One region of the Marinomonas sp. THO17 genome, then DNA from elsewhere that is predicted to be linked to it. Evidence: riboswitches for the same ligand, from Rfam matches in the RefSeq annotation. Region 1 holds a riboswitch; the other holds the start of a gene.

Region 1 (5,338 bases):
AAAGAATTAAAAGCACGGTTTGGATGGCATGCTTTACTGGTGACACGAGGTGAAGATGGGCTGGTTTTGTTAGATGGTGATAAAACACCATTTTATCTTGCAACGGCTGCTCGCGAAGTATTTGATGTGACGGGGGCGGGAGATACTGTTATTGCCGTATTAACGGCCATCTATGTGACCAGTAAACGTTTTGTGGATGCGGTGGAATACGCTAACCAAGCAGCAGGATATGTGGTGGGTAAGCTTGGTACTGCCTTTATCACGGCGGATCAGCTTGAAACCATTATGTATCAGCGTACCCATTCTAAAAACTTTGGTGTGCTTTCTCCTGATGCACTTTTGCAACAAATCAAATTGGCTCAAGTAAATGGTGAAAAAGTAGTTTTTACAAACGGTTGCTTCGACATTTTACATCCTGGTCATGTTGCCTATATGAAACAAGCCAAAGCGCTTGGTGATCGTCTCATTGTTGCGGTTAATACTGATGCTTCGGTTAAGCGTTTAAAGGGTGACAAGCGTCCAATTAATAATCTTGAGCATCGTATGGCTGTACTCGAGAGTGTTGGAGCGATTGATTGGGTAACTTGGTTTGATGAAGATACTCCGAAAAAACTCATTGAGCTTTTGTCACCTGATGTATTAGTCAAAGGAGGAGACTATTCCATTGAGACAATTGTTGGTGCTGATCATGTTTTGGCGAATGGTGGTGAAGTAAAAGTACTGACATTTTTAAATGGCTATTCAACAACCTCCATAATTGAGAAAGCGAATTTGTGAATGCAAAAAAAGCAAGATGAAGAAATAAAAGGACAGATGGCAGTAACCACAGGTTTTCGTACTTACTTGAGGTTGTTGGGCTACGTTAGGGCCTCGTGGATCTATGTGTTATTGAGTGTGATTGGCTTTATGCTGTATGCAGGGATGGAGCCAGCCCTTGCTGCCTTGTTAAAACATATTGTTGATACCGTTTCAGAAGGTAAGGTGCTTGAAAACAGAATTGTTATACCGCTTGCTATATTGGCTATTTTTATTGCTCGAGGCATAGGTACATTTCTGGGCGGCTATTTTATGGCACAAGTGGCCAACAAGGTTGTATTTGACCTAAGAACCAGCATGTTTAACAAAATGGTTAAAATGTCTTCTAGTTATTATCATTCGATACCAACCGGACGACTATTAGCCAAATTAACATATGATACCGAGCAAGTTATTGGTGCCGTTACTCAAGCGATCCGAGTCGTCTTGAGGGAAGGTTTTACTGTGGTGGGCTTGTTGGTTTACATGATTTATATGAATTGGAAGCTAACCTTGCTCTTTATGTTAGTTGTACCTCTTATTGGGTTAATCGTGTCTTATGCATCCAAGCGTTTTCGTCGCCTCAGTAAGCGCATTCAAAATGCAATGGGAGGTGTGACGGATGTGGCCTCGGAAGCCATTAAAGGTCATGAGGTGGTTAAAATCTTTGGTGGCAGCGAATACGAAGTTGAACGTTTCCGTAAAGCCGCACAAGAGAATCGCCGTTCTCAATTGAAAATGGAAAAAACCCGCTCCCTAAATATTCCTATTGTGCAGTTTATATTGGCTTTTGCCATGGCGACTTTAATCTGGTTTGCGCTTAGTCCAACCCTGAGTCAACACATGACACCGGGAGACTTTATTGCCTTCTTAACCGCTGCCGGCATGCTTGGCAAACCTATTCGTCAGCTAACGGATGTCAACAGTGTATTGCAAAAAGGGATTGCAGCGTCACAAAGTATCTTTGAATTTTTGGATATGCGTGTTGAGCCTGATGAAGGGAAAATATTAGCCAGTCAGTTGAAAGGAAATATTGAATGGAAGGGTATGTCATTTCAATACCCAGGTACGGAAAAGCAAGCGCTGAAAAACATCACCCTATCATTACCTGCAGGAAAAACCTTGGCGTTGGTCGGGCGCTCCGGCAGTGGTAAATCGACATTAGCAAATTTGATTCCGCGTTTTTATAACTTAGATGAAGGGGAATTAAATATCGATGGTGTGCCTATTGCCGATTATCAATTAGAGTCTCTGAGGTCTAATATTGCTTTGGTGAATCAACAGGTTGTGCTCTTTAACGGTACTATACGAGAGAACATTGCCTATGGTCATTTGCGTGATGCTAAGGAAGAAGACGTTATTACAGCTGCCAAAGCGGCTAATGCTTGGGGCTTCATCGAGGAATTGGATAAGGGCCTTGATACCATGGTGGGAGAGAATGGGGTCCTGCTGTCCGGTGGTCAGCGTCAACGTATCGCCATCGCTAGAGCCATTCTTAAAAATGCACCTATTCTCATATTAGATGAAGCGACATCAGCACTGGATACTGAATCAGAACGTGCTATTCAATCTGCCTTAGACGGCTTGATGGAAAATCGTACTACCATTGCAATAGCCCATCGTCTATCCACCATTGAAAATGCCGATATTATTGCGGTGGTGGATCATGGCGAGATTATTGAGCAAGGTTCGCATCAGGAATTGCTTGCGCAGCAAGGGGCCTATGCGCAATTGCATAATCAGCAATTTAGTGAGGCGGCTGAATAATGTGGTTGTACTCTTTTGTTATTAACCTACTAACGCCGCTAATATGGTTAAAAATTCGTCGTTTCAAACGTACCTATGCGAATTATCGTGCAAAGGAGGCTTGTGGGCACTGGGGGAAAGTAGAGGCCGATCTTTGGCTGCATTGTGCTTCTGTGGGAGAAGTCTTGGCGGCCAGACCCTTGGTGGCACAGTGGCGCGAAAAATACCCTGATCATCGTTTATTGGTGACGACCATGACACCCACTGGGGCAGAGCAGGTTGTAAAAGTCTTTCCCTTTGCTCAGCATAAATATTTACCAATGGATTGGCATTGGGCAGTGCAGAAAGCACTGAGTCGAATAGAGTGCCCAAGATTATTGATTGTTGAAATGGAGCTTTGGCCAAACCTTTTAATGCTGGCGAAACAAAAAGGGCTTCATGTCAGTATTGTTAATGCGCGAATGAGCGAGCGTTCTTATCTTCGGTATCAAAGGTTTCCTCGTTTTTCATCTCGATTGTTTGCTTTGCCAGATCAATTTTTGGCGCATGCGCAGGCCGATGCGGATCGTATTAAGCGTTTAGGGGCAAGCAAAGTGTATGCGACGGGCAGCATAAAATTCGATTTGGCTGTTTCTGAAGAGGTATTGGATCAGAACTGGCGAGAACAAATTGATCGACCTTTTGTTTGGCTTGCTGCTAGTACTCACCAAGGTGAAGAAGCGCAGATATTAAAAGCGCATCAAGTTCTGTTGAGGTCTCAACCACAAGCACTATTGGTTTTAGTTCCTCGTCATCCTGAACGTTTCGAAGAAGTCAGCGAGTTGGCAAAAGAGTCTTTCTCAAAAGTGGCACTACGCAGTAAAACACCCGTAAATAAATGGAAGGATTTCGAAGTGGTGATAGGTGATAGCATGGGAGAACTTATGCATTACTATCAAGCGTCAGATTTGGCCTTTGTTGGTGGAAGCTTGATAAAACGTGGTGGTCACAATCCGATTGAGCCAGCCTTGCTTTCCAAAGCCATTTTAGTTGGTCCTTATACCTTTAATTTTCAAGACATTACAGATCAGTTGATCTTGGCGAAAGGGGCATTGCGTTGTCAGAATGAGGAGCAGCTGAGCAATTTACTGATTTCTCTATCAAAACAATCGTCCCAACGAATTCGTCTTGGCCAAGCCGCATTAAGGTTCGCGCAAAGCAGTCAAGGTGCAGTAACACGAGTACTTAATGAAATAGACTTTCATTAAGTGACTCTTTACAATGTCCGCTCTATATCTCATGGGGTGCTTGATTTAATTTTCATTTCAAGCTGAGAAGTGATTGTTCGCTAACCCATTGAACCTGATCCAGATTATGCTGGCGTAGGAATTGAGGTAGTAAGTAATGTTCTGTTTGCTTATATTCCTTTGATACGCCGCTCACTTACTTTAGGAGCGACACCTTGAAAAAACTCTCTCTTCGTCAATGTTCAAGTATTGCTTTGGCAAGCCTATCTTTTGCTTTTTCTGCTGCTGTCTTCAGTCAGACTTTAAATGTATACACCTATGATTCTTTCGCATCCGATTGGGGCCCGGGGCCAAAAATAAAAGAAAATTTTGAGAAGGAGTGTGATTGTGAGTTGAATTTTGTTGCCTTGGATTCTTCTGGTGGCATTTTGTCTCGCGTGCAATTAGAAGGGAAGTCGTCTCAAGCGGATGTTTTGTTAGGTTTGGATCTGAATTTGATGACAGCCGCAGCAGAGACTGGTTTGTTAGCAAAACATGGTGTGGATACTACTTCTGTGCAGCTGGATAAGGCTTGGACAGATGAAGTTTTCGTGCCATTTGACCATGGGCACTTTGCTTTTATCTACAACTCTGAAACACTCTCCAATCCGCCAACAAGTTTGTCAGAGATTGTTGAAAACCAAGATTTACGTGTCATTTACCAAGATCCTCGCACCAGTACACCAGGTTTAGGCTTAATGCTCTGGATGAAGTCTGTATATGGTGAGGATGCCGCTACAGCTTGGAAAACCCTAGCTTCTCACACTGTTACCGTGACCAAAGGTTGGTCGGATGCATATGGCCTCTTCCTTAAAGGGGAAGCGGACGTGGTGCTGAGCTACTCCACTTCGCCTGCTTACCACATAGTGGCAGAAGGTGAGAGCAAATATAAAGCGATTGAAGCGAAAGAGGGGCGCTATCCACAAGTGGAGGTAGCGGCAATGCTAAAGTCTGCACCAAATAAAACCCTTGCTCAGCAATTTATGAATTTCATTTTGACACCAGGCTTTCAGTCGACCATAGCAACGGGTAACTGGATGCTTCCTGTTATTAAGCTTGATCAGCCTTTGCCTGCTGCTTTTGATACCGCTTTAAAGCCGGCTAACAATCTGGTGCTACCCGCAGAACAGGTTGCGCTAAACCGCAAAGCATGGATCAATGAGTGGTTGAATGCAACGACCGAGTAAGTAGGACTTTTTTGAAACGAAATATGCCAATCCTAAGCCTACTGCCAGCTCTGCTGGGAGTAGGCTTGTTTGTTTTTTTAGGGGGCATTGGTCTTTTTTATTTGTTGAAGTTCACTGATGTAGGAGAGTGGAAGAGCTTTCTGTCTCAGCCTTATTTATGGCGTTTAATTCGTTTTTCTTTATGGCAGGCTTTACTGAGTAGCTTGATTAGTCTTGCCATCGCAGTTCCAGTTACATCTTGTTTGTTTCATCGTCAGTTTTTTGGGCGGAATCTTTTACTGCAGATTTTCTCTGTATCTATTGTTGTACCAAGTATTGTCGCTATTTTGGGTATCGTGGTGGTGT
Region 2 (5,338 bases), 1.4 Mb from region 1:
CTAATCTGGTCATCTAAATCGGATGAGTTTGACTCTTTAATTCTAAGCTGAGCAACCTTAACACCTTGTTTGAGCACTAAAGCCAACCATGACACCGAATCCACCACAGGATATAACCCATAGAACCCCTGCTGTGCAGACGCAAAGCTTTCCATTGGCAAAGGCATTTTTGAGGTAGAAAGGATCTCAGGAAAATCATCCAGTTTGGATGGCCAACCCGGGCGCCCTAAGGGCCCGGCACCTTGACCAATTTGCACACCCGATTTAAGTGCACCTGTAATATAGGCTTTTGCCAAGGTGATTGCGTCTTCTAGGGCATAACCATGAGCAAGAAAGCTAGCCAACGCCGTGGACAAGGTACAACCTGTGCCACGCGTATTATGTACCCTTAAGCGAGGCGAGCTAAAACCGTGAATCTCTTCTCCCTTAAACCACCAATCCGTAGCGGATGCATCATCAGAATGACCTCCCTTGAGTAACCAGCTCAACTGATTTACACCAAATAGTTCGATCATAGATTGTGCCAAAGTATGAGGGTTTGACTGGCCCAACAAGCCAGTCAAGGCCTCAAACTCCATCAAATTGGGCGTGATGATGTCCACATGAGGTAGCATGATAGTCAGTAAATTCTCTGCAGCATTGTCTTGCTGTAAGCGATTTCCCGCTTCACTACTGGCCGCCATAACAGGGTCAAACACCACCTTGATGTTTGGTTGCTGTCTTTTCATGCGCGACAACCATTCACTACAGGCTTTCACCAACTCTGGTGTCGGCAACAAACTCACTTTAATGGCATCAGGCAACACATCGTCCAAGAGGGTTTGCCACTGTCCATCGAACATGGACAAGCTCACGGGTTCCACCAGATCTACTCGTTTGGAATTTTGCGCCGTAGTACAGGTCACTATGGTTTGCACGTGACAAGACAAATCCTGTCCGGTACGTAAATCCGCTTGCAAACCCGCATGAGCAGAGGAATCAGAGCCGCCAACACACCAGACTATCGGCGGTCTTGTTTGGCTTGCTTGACTCATTTTGTTTCCGCCTTGGCTTGCGCTTCATCCAATTTATCCGTTGTTAAATAAACATCACTGCCTAATTCGCGGAACTGCTCAGACATTTGCTCCATACCAAGCAGTGCCTCATTATCTTGCAGCGCCGCGACATTAATGACTTGTTTATCTTCATGCTTTTCTAAGCCGGCAGCGTAATCACGTACTTCTTGAGTGATTTTCATTGAACAGAACTTAGGCCCACACATAGAACAAAAATGCGCAACTTTACCCGAGGCTTGCGGCAAGGTTTCATCGTGATAAGCACGAGCGGTTTCTGGGTCCAGCGCCAGATTAAATTGATCTTCCCAACGGAACTCAAAACGCGCTTTCGACAACGCATTGTCTCTTACTTGTGCACCAGGATGACCTTTGGCCAGATCCGCAGCATGAGCGGCAATCTTATAAGTAATCAAACCTTGCTTAACGTCTTCCTTGTTTGGCAAGCCTAAATGTTCTTTGGGTGTGACATAGCACAACATGGCACAACCATACCAACCAATCTGCGCCGCACCAATTCCAGAAGTAATGTGGTCATAACCCGGTGCGATGTCCTGTGTTAACGGGCCAAGGGTATAAAACGGTGCTTCATGACAATGCTCTAGCTGTTCCGTCATGTTCTCCTTAATGAGCTGCATTGGCACATGGCCAGGGCCTTCGATCATGACTTGTACATCATATTCCCAGGCGATTTTGGTCAGCTCACCCAAGGTTCTCAACTCAGACATTTGCGCTTCATCGTTGGCGTCCATGATGGAGCCAGGGCGTAACCCATCACCAAGGGATAAGGCCACATCATAGGCCGCACAAATTTCACAGATGTCACGAAAACGCTGATACAAGAAGCTCTCTTGGTGGTGCGCAAGACACCATTTCGCCATAATAGAGCCACCACGAGAAACAATGCCAGTAAGACGTTTTGCCGTCATAGGAACGTATCTTAATAACACACCTGCATGAATGGTAAAGTAGTCTACCCCCTGCTCTGCCTGTTCAATCAAGGTGTCGCGAAACACTTCCCAATTCAAGTCTTCAGCAATGCCATTTACTTTTTCTAGCGCCTGATAAATCGGCACTGTACCAATAGGCACAGGAGAATTACGTAAAATCCATTCGCGGGTTTCGTGAATGTTTTTCCCTGTCGATAAATCCATCACAGTGTCGGCTCCCCAACGAGTCGACCAAACCAGTTTTTCCACCTCTTCTTCAATGGAAGAAGTCACAGCCGAATTGCCTATGTTGGCGTTTACTTTGACCAAGAAGTTACGCCCTATGATCATAGGCTCAGATTCAGGATGATTAATATTGTTAGGGATAATGGCCCGGCCTTTAGCGACTTCATCTCGAACAAACTCCGGGGTGATTTTGTCTTGTAAATTCGCTCCAAAACTCTGGCCAGGATGCTGTTTCAACAAGAGTTCACTCTTGATGGCTTCAAGATTTTGATTTTCGCGAATGGCAATGTACTCCATTTCTGGGGTAATAATGCCTTGCTTGGCATAATGCATCTGAGTAACACACTTACCTTGACGAGCACGCCTTACTTTAGGCAAATGCTGGAATCTCAGTTCATCAAGACGCTCGTCATCTAACCGAGACTGGGTAAAAGTAGAGCTCACTTGCGTTAAAAATTGCGTATCTTGGCGAGCCTCTATCCATTCATTGCGAATCGCTTTAATGCCCTGGTACACATCAATTTTTTCTTGTGGATCACCATAAGGGCCTGAACAATCATAAACATAAACCGCCTCGTTCGGTTCAAAGGTCAAGTTATCAGGATCCGAGCCAATCGGCGTATCGGTAAGATTAATTTTACGCATCGGCACACGAATGGAAGCATCTGTACCCATGAGGTAAATGCGCTCTGACGCTGGAAAAGGCTTGGCTTGTAAGGACTCAATAAAAGCCTTAGCAGCAAGACGAGACGCTTCGCGAGAAGACTTATTTGGTTTTTTGTTTTGGTTCGACATGAGCATTTCCCTTATAAATAGATGGAGAATTGCTTGTCTGGGGTGCTGGTTTAGCCAAAGTTCTGCGACAAACTTATGACAAAAAAAAGAAATCCTGAATCGAAAATTAAATTTCATGCGACTGACAGCATCAAATTTACCTTTGCAAAACAGGAGTTCATTCGATGCAGAAAAGAAATAGTGTGACTTTCTTGTTTCCTACGCGGGTGTTAACCCGATCAGGTTCTGCGGATCCCGCACTCAATTGTGCGATCTCAGCCAAATGGCACTCCGACAAGTAGCATTGAGTATACGGATTCAAATGTCTCTGTAAACTCTTCTGAAAGGAAATGTTTGATATGATAGAGTCAGTTATTCACCTTCTTGCATCTTCAAGGCAAGCTTATACAAGGGGTTTTTCTTACCACCTGTCAACTTAGCAGCGATGGCAGCTGCTTGTTTTACCGAGACGTTCTCTTCTAGAAGGATTGTAAGAATACGTTTGGCGTCCTCTTCTTCATCCGCATGATCCGGTTTGACTATGTTAAGCATTACCACAAACTCACCTTTCAACTGATTCGCATCTTGAGTGAAACGGTCGAGAATCTGGTTGGGCGTTCCAGATAAAAAGGTTTCAAAGGTTTTGGTGATTTCTCTCGCCAACACCACACTAACTTGATCACCGTATACAGTTTGCAAATCCTTCATAGAGTCTTCAATACGGTGCGTCGATTCATAAAACACTATAGTGCCAACTTGTTGTCGCCATGACTCAAACACATCAGTGCGAGCTTTTGATTTAGCCGGCACAAAACCTGCAAAAAAGAATTGATCTGTGGGTAAACCTGAAGCAGAGAGAGCGGCAATCAAAGCACTCGCACCTGGCACTGGTACTACTTTGTGATCTAGATCACGCAGAATGGATACCAAATGATAACCAGGATCAGAAATTAATGGGGTGCCAGCGTCAGATACCAGCGCGACATTCTTGCCTTCATTTAATAGGCTTGCAACGTATTCTGCTTTGTCTTTCTCATTATGATCGTGCAGTGAAAATAACTTGCCTTCAATACCAAAATGATTCAATAAACGGCGGCTGTGACGGGTATCTTCTGCGGCGATATAGTCAACATCTCGTAAAGTTTGCTCGGCTCGCTTGGTAAAGTCGTCCAAATTGCCAATTGGTGTCGCAACAATGTACAGCGACCCTCTCACATCATCATTAGTATGTGATACCATGTTTCCTCTTTCATTTGTCATTTGTAAGATTATGAGCCTAACCAATTATCGCATCATATCATTAACCTTATGTGCATTTCTGCTCAGTGCATGTAACTCAGCAAACTTAAATATGCCTCAGCAGACTTCTGCTTTGGTGAAAGGTGATAAAAAAGCCTCTGACAACACGCCACCCCCGAGCATTTATCAACCTTATAAGCCCAATAACAGCAAAGTCATTAGTGCGGCTTATGAACAGGCTTTACAAAATTATCAAGATGGCGCCTATGTTCAAGCCATTTCGATTCTCGAAAAGTCCGTACTTAACAAAACCTCTTCGTTACAATTCGATGCGTATCTGCTGGCCGCTAAAATCAATGCACAACTTGATAATGCCCTAGATGCTTTTCTATTGCTCAACAAAGCGGATCAGCTGACAGCAGCACGGCACCCTGACAAGCAAAACCAAATCACAGAGACACGCGCTAGTATTCTTGAGCATTTTGGTAATTGGCCAGAAGCAGTTAAGTTAAGAATGGCGTTGAGTTACAGCTTGCCATTGGATGAAATACAGGCCAATCAAGACAAACTTTGGCTGGCTATTCAAAACTTAACAGAAAATGAAATAGAGAGCCTATATCAGGCTCAACAGCCTATTTTGAATGGTTGGCTCACCATCAGTAATATCTTGCGAGATCAATCTTTGTCGATTGAGCAACAACTTGCCACCTTTCAAAATTGGCAACAAAGAAACACCAGTCACCCTGCGGCAATCACGCCACCGCAAGATTTTAAATTGATGGCGTCAATCGAAGACATGGCACCACAAAAAGTGGTTCTAATGCTACCAATGTCAGGCAAACTGAAACGTGCTTCCCAAGCCGTTGTCGATGGCTTTTTTGCCACTTATTACAATCAAAAAGAAAAACGCCCTCAGGTGAATATAGTCAATACTGACCAATACCCTGACATTATAGATGCATTAACAGCCGCGAATAACATGGCACCTGATATCATAATTGGTCCGTTAGAAAAAAATAATGTGGCAAAAATAAGTCGTACAGAGTTACCCTATCCTGTCATCACTTTGAATCAATTGGATGTTAATCAGGCTGCCAA

The links. A riboswitch is a leader RNA that binds a small molecule or an ion and turns the genes downstream of it on or off. The one in region 1 is predicted to bind thiamine pyrophosphate.
Region 2: linked by a shared signal. The riboswitch ahead of thiC (phosphomethylpyrimidine synthase ThiC) and the one ahead of thiB (thiamine ABC transporter substrate binding subunit) in region 1 are both predicted to bind thiamine pyrophosphate.

The regions. Positions count from the first base shown of each region.
Region 1 covers NZ_AP031575.1:1,630,982-1,636,319, reverse strand. The annotation lists gene hldE (bifunctional D-glycero-beta-D-manno-heptose-7-phosphate kinase/D-glycero-beta-D-manno-heptose 1-phosphate adenylyltransferase HldE) at 1-777, shown strand, start outside; gene msbA (lipid A export permease/ATP-binding protein MsbA) at 778-2,562, shown strand; gene ABXS85_RS07720 (3-deoxy-D-manno-octulosonic acid transferase) at 2,562-3,788, shown strand; TPP riboswitch at 3,811-3,927, shown strand; gene thiB (thiamine ABC transporter substrate binding subunit) at 3,983-4,993, shown strand; gene thiP (thiamine/thiamine pyrophosphate ABC transporter permease) at 5,017-5,338, shown strand, end outside.
Region 2 covers NZ_AP031575.1:219,364-224,701, reverse strand. The annotation lists gene thiE (thiamine phosphate synthase) at 1-1,034, opposite strand, end outside; gene thiC (phosphomethylpyrimidine synthase ThiC) at 1,031-3,022, opposite strand; TPP riboswitch at 3,201-3,305, opposite strand; gene rsmI (16S rRNA (cytidine(1402)-2'-O)-methyltransferase) at 3,374-4,240, opposite strand; gene ABXS85_RS00995 (penicillin-binding protein activator) at 4,353-5,338, shown strand, end outside.